Linked DNA regions of Asticcacaulis excentricus CB 48. The protein of the gene in region 2 interacts with the protein of the main gene of each other region in a pairwise test. Links are inferred from orthologs where the notes say so. Each region holds a gene or a part of one and is shown on either strand. Other genes may lie near its edges.

Region 1 (2,844 bases), 1.9 Mb from region 2 along the record:
GCGAGCGTGCCGATCCCGGTGACCACGGCCATGCCGATCTCGGCATCCCTGATTTTGCTCCGCGCACAGACGATCGGGCGAATCCACTCGCCATCACGCCACGCGATCCAGTGGGTTAAGGGATAAGCAAGGTGCTGCCGGTGGTGGCGCGGCTCTCGAGTGCTTCATGAGCCGCGCGCGCCTCGGTTAGCGCAAAACGCTGATCAATCCGTACACGGACTTTGCCATTCAAAATAACGCCAAACAGGTCCGCGGCGGAGTCTAAAAGCGTCGCGCGGTCCAAGTTATAACCGAAAACCGAAGGCCGGGTCAGGAATAGCGAACCCTTCGTATTCAGCACCGAAATATCGACCGGTGGCACGGCACCAGAACTCTGCCCAAATGACACCATCAGGCCTAACGGTTTCAGCACATCAAGTGATCCATCGAACGTGTCCTTGCCCACCGAATCATAGACGACATCGACCTTGCGCCCGCCAGTAATCTCCAGAACGCGCGCCACGAAATCTTCGGTGCGGTAGTTGATCAGATGGCTATAGCCATTGTGCCGCGCGAGTTCGATCTTGGCCTCAGAACCTGCGGTGCCGATCACCGTGGCCCCCAGAGCCCTGGCCCACTGCCCGGCGATCAGCCCAACGCCCCCCGCCGCCGCGTGGATCAAGACCGTATGTCCCGGCCCGACACGAAAGGTCCGGCGCAATAGGTATTGCGCGGTCAGGCCTTTGAGAAAGACCGCCGCCGCCACTTCGTCGCTGATGCCATCAGGAATGGGAATCAACTTGTCGGCAGCGATCAGGCGCGCCTGCGCATAGCCGCCGGGGGTCGCCGAATAGACCACCCGGTCACCGACTTTTACGAAATTGACGCCTTCGCCCACCGCTTCAACTATGCCCGCCCCTTCATTGCCCGGCACAAAGGGCATTGCGGTCTTATAGAGCCCCGAGCGGAAATAGGTGTCGATGAAGTTGACGCCGATGGCAGTGTGACGCACGCGCGCCTCCCCGGGCCCCGGTTCGCCGATATCTATCTGTTCGACTCTGAGAACCTCGGGTCCCCCGGTCTCGTGCACGCGAATGGCTGTGGTCATAGCGCTTTGTCTTTCTCACAATGGAGAGGAGATTAAACCACCTCGCCCGCGCGGAAAATCAGCGAGGCGCCCGGCGCGACCACTGTCCACACCTCGTCGTGGGTGAGGGGCTGGGTAGCGATGATGATGACCTTGTCGTCCGGTGTGGTTTCCTGCGCGAAATCGACCTGCATCTCGGCGTCGATCAGGGTGGCGCGGCCGAAGGGGGCCCGGCGCTGGATATAGGTCAGCTTCTTTGAGCAACTGGCGTAAAGCGACCGCCCATCAGTCAGCAAGGCATTGAAAACACCCATCTTGCGCAGCTCACCAAACAGTCGCTTGACCTCCTTGTCCAGCACGCGGGCGGGCGGATAGTCCATATACTTGCGGACCAGTTGATCGAGTATCCAGCAGAAGGCGTGTTCGGAATCGGTCGTGCCGATCGGGCGGAAAAAACTCAGCGGCAAGGCTTTGACGCCCTTGAGCTGGCCATTGTGAGCAAACGTCCACGCCCGGCCCCAAAGTTCGCGGGTAAAGGGGTGGGTGTTTTCCAGCGCTACGCGACCGCGATTGGCCTTGCGCACGTGGGCGATGACGGTCTTGGACTTGATAGGGTAGTTTCGCACGAGGGCCGCCAGCTCGGACGTCGCCGACGGGTTCGGGTCGTGAAAATTGCGGCAGCCCTTCTGTTCATAGAAGCTGATGCCCCAGCCATCAGCGTGCGGACCCGTGGCCCCGCCGCGTTTGGCCAGGGCCGTAAAGGAAAAGCGGATGTCGGTGGGCACGTTGGCGCTCATGCCCAGAAGTTCGCACATGTCTCAATACCTAAACGTAAGTCTCGTCTCACCTGTAACAGGCTAACGTCCCAACCGGCAAACGAGGCTTTCTATTCGCTTGCGTGAGAAGAGGTATGCCATGTGACGGCTCATTGCAGGATTGCCCGTTTACACATCCCGGTTTACCACTCGTTCCGGTATGGGCCGCGTAGGGGCCGGTTTATTTTTTTGCAACGCCTCATGCCGACGAGTGTGCGCCACTTTTCGCCACGAGGCTCTCGAAGGAGACTTCCGATGAAACGTACGGCGACAGCCCAGTGGCGCGGCGACGGCATGACCGGCACCGGCACGCTCACGACCCAAAGCGGCGCCTTTACGGCCCAGCCCTACAGCTTCAAAACCCGCTTCGGCGATGAAGAGGGCAAGGCCGGGACCAATCCGGAAGAACTGATTGCGGCGGCACATTCGGGCTGCTTCACCATGGCCCTGTCGTTTGCGCTGGCCAAGGCCGGGTTCACGGCGGAACTGCTGGAAACCGAAGCCGTGGTTGAGGTCACGCCCTCCGAGGCGGGCTTTTCCATCACCGCCATCACCTTAAAACTGAAGGCCAATGTGCCGGGTGTATCGGCGGAGCAGTTTCAAGAACTGGCCGCCGGGGCCAAGGCCAACTGCCCTATCTCAAAGGCGCTGGCTTCGGTGCCGATCACGCTGGAAGCGTCCTTGGTGTAAGCTGGCCTATACCTCCCCGGCAAACCGGGGAGGTATAATTCTTTATTGAAACAAGGCCTTTTCGCCTGCGATGACCTTGTCGTAACCGAAAACGATGTCCGCATCGGGGGTGGGCACGTCGTGAGAGTAGGCGGGACAGCCCAGATTGTGCAGGACGTGGCGGATAATGTTGAGCCGTGCGTCTTTTTTCCTGTCGGTCTTGACGCATGTCCACGGCCCGGCCGTGTGGTGTGAGCGGCGCAGCATCTCATCACGCGCGGCAGAATAGGCGTC
Region 2 (2,901 bases):
AGAGACAGCTGTCGTTAATTCTGATTTTATAGAATTAACTCAACTGGCGCTGTGTCATTCGGATCCTGGCCGCTTTGATCTTTGTTACCGCCTTTTGTGGCGTCTGCAATCGCATCGACAGCTTCTCAAGGACCCGGCCGATCAGGACGTGCGCCGTTTGCATCTGCTCGTCAAATCGGTGCGTCGTGACATGCACAAGATGAAGGCGTTCTTGCGATTTAAGGAAGTGGAAGGCGTTGGGAATCGACGCTCATTTGTGGCCTGGTTTGAGCCAGAGCATTTTATCATCGCCCAGACCGCGCCTTTTTTCAGACGTCGATTTGGCGATATGGACTGGATCATCGCTTCACCTAAAGGATCTGCGGCCTGGGATGGGCAGACCCTTAAGTTCAGCGATGACGCCGCCCAAGCCTCTGACTTGAAAGATGAAACCGATGACCTCTGGCGGACCTACTACGCTAACATCTTCAATCCGGCGCGCCTTAAGATTAACGCCATGCGCTCAGAAATGCCCAAAAAATACTGGAAGAACCTCCCTGAGGCAGAGCTTATTCCAGAGCTGATCCGTGACGCGGATCGGCGCGTTCAGGAGATGCGCGAAAAACAGGCAAGCGACACAACGCCGAAGTTTCACAAGGCTCTGAAAGCGCGTGCGGGCGACGTGTGAGGTCCGTAGTGAGCTAGGCGGCGCCCGCATGGGTCGCGCGCGCATCCATCTCTTCGGTGAGAAGACCTATACGCAGAATAAGCTCGCCGGTGATTTGCTCTGGCGTATAAACCTGAGATAGTTCCATTAAAGTGGAAATATGATGTCGGACGTCATCTCTGTGCCCGTCCGTGGCTATCCACATCAGCGCCGTTTCGAGCATGCGCCAGTCTAGTACGAGATCATGGTGTGCGGGGAGGGGGACGTTGTTCATGAGGACAGCTAAGCCTCAATTGACCAAAGCCGCTATCCTCCTTGTTGTCATCCCCCGTCTGGGAGGAGGCAGAGACGCCGCTGTACGTCTTAGCTCATCGGCCTCAGACCGAGGGTCTGCATAAGGTGGGCGTCAGACCCGGGCTCAGGGTTCGGCGTGGTCAGGAGCTGATTTCCGACGAAGATAGAGTTGGCACCGGCTAAAAAGCACAGGGCTTGTAGCTCTTCGCTCATCTCGTTGCGCCCGGCGCTAAGGCGAACCATAGATTTCGGGCAGACAATTCGGGCGACAGCGACGGTGCGTACAAATTCGATAGGCGAGACCTCTCCCTTGCCTTTGGAGCGTTCGCCAAGCGGCGTGTTGGCGACGGGGACGAGATTATTGATCGGTAAGCTATCGGGGTGTGAGGGGAGGTTGGCCAGTTGCTGAAGGAAGGACACCCGGTCTTCGCGAGACTCGCCCATACCTAAAATGCCGCCGCAACAGGTCTTCATGCCGACGTCGCGCACCGCCTTAAGGGTTTCTAACCGCTCGTCATAGGTGCGTGTGGTGACCACCTGATCATAATACTCAGGTGAGGTGTCGAGGTTATGGTTATAGTAATCAAGGCCAGCCGATTTCAGCGCCGTGGCCTGATCGGCTGTGATCATGCCGAGCGTCGCGCACGTTTCCAGACCCAGTGCCTTCACCTCAGATATCATTGCCGCGAGCGCGGGCACATCACGATCTTTAAGGTCGCGCCAAGCGGCACCCATACAAAAGCGCTGGGCCCCGCCCTCTCTGGCCGCTTTGGCTGCGCTCAACACCTCATCAACCGGCATAAGCTTCGAGGCTTTAAGGCCCGTATTGTGATGCGCCGATTGAGAGCAATAGCCACAGTTTTCCGCGCATCCCCCCGTCTTGATCGAGAGGAGTTGAGACAGCTGGATTTCAGAGGGATCAAACGATTGACGATGGACGCTTGCGGCCTTGTAGACGAGTTCCATAAAGGGCAGCTCAAAGAGCGCCGCGATCTCAGTTTTCGTCCAGTCGTGACGGACAGGATTAAAGGCTTGAGCGGTGTCAGGCATCAAAGGTCTCCTCTGAAACCGTCGTTAAAGGATGTGGTGATATCGGTCAAATGCGATGATGTTGTCGCAGCGTATCTTTAGTGTAACATCGCTTTTCCTCAAACGTCCGGAGTCTGGCAAAGACCTTGAATACCCCCGCCTCCCAGCTTGTTGATGACCTCGCCAAGGGCTTTTCAGGCTCTGAGAAGGTGTCAGTCGGTGATCTTTTATCCCGGCTCGATGGTCGTGGGCTTGGCCTTCTTTTGATCATTCTGGCCTTGCCCATATGCATCCCGAACGTTCCTGGTATCTCGACCGTTTTTGGTCTACTTCTGATTGCTCCGGCATTGCAGATGTTGTTTGGCCAAAAATCGCTTTGGATGCCCGGCTTTGTTCGAGCCTGGACGTTCAAACAGTCGACGCTACAGAGCGCACTCAAGGCCTGTGTCAGCATCTTAAAGAGGGTCGAGTTTCTGGTCCGGCCAAGGATCTTGTTTCTGAGCCGGGGTTTGTGGCTGAGCTTTTTTGGGGCGCAGACCCTATTGATGGCGTTGATCCTTTTGCTGCCAATGCCAGGCGCTAATATCATCCCCGGTATCGCGGTTGTTCTGACAGGGCTTGGTTTACTCCAGCGCGACGGACTGAGCCTTTTATTGTCTATGCCCGTGGCCGCGGCCTCAGCCGCGTGGGTTTATTTTGGCGCGCGCTACATTGTCGATTTCACGATGTGGGTGGTGGAAAAGGTGCAAGCGCTGCTCGCCAGCCTCGTTTGACGTTAAGACGCGGATCAGACACCGCGTGAGGATGGCATATAAAGACATCTTTATATGTTGATTGCATCCATTTCGGTGGTGGTCTATAAGAGCGCCACAAATGAAACTATGGATGCACCCATCATGGCCGCTCAAGACTATATCGTGAAAGACCTGTCC

What was found. The genes of interacting proteins can lie anywhere in the genome.
Region 1: the proteins of bioB (region 2) and ASTEX_RS02345 interact in binary tests that used the Escherichia coli proteins (3 or more experiments, as listed by UniProt). The link is inferred for Asticcacaulis excentricus CB 48 from one-to-one orthologs.

Annotation. Positions count from the first base shown.
Region 1 is NC_014816.1:499,957-502,800, forward strand. It holds ASTEX_RS02345 (class II glutamine amidotransferase), read right to left. Parts: upstream 1,882-2,844; coding sequence 1,120-1,881; downstream 1-1,119. Other genes in the region: ASTEX_RS02335 (pyridoxamine 5'-phosphate oxidase family protein), read left to right, coding at 1-119; ASTEX_RS02340 (quinone oxidoreductase family protein), read right to left, coding at 116-1,087; ASTEX_RS02350 (OsmC family peroxiredoxin), read left to right, coding at 2,137-2,571; ppk2 (polyphosphate kinase 2), read right to left, coding at 2,614-2,844.
Region 2 is NC_014816.1:2,439,662-2,442,562, reverse strand. It holds bioB (biotin synthase BioB), read right to left. Parts: upstream 1,991-2,901; coding sequence 1,010-1,990; downstream 1-1,009. Other genes in the region: ahcY (adenosylhomocysteinase), read left to right, coding at 2,866-2,901; ASTEX_RS11125 (exopolysaccharide biosynthesis protein), read left to right, coding at 2,116-2,742; ASTEX_RS11135 (hypothetical protein), read right to left, coding at 681-920; ASTEX_RS11140 (TIGR03915 family putative DNA repair protein), read left to right, coding at 1-667. UniProt on the Escherichia coli protein: Catalyzes the conversion of dethiobiotin (DTB) to biotin by the insertion of a sulfur atom into dethiobiotin via a radical-based mechanism.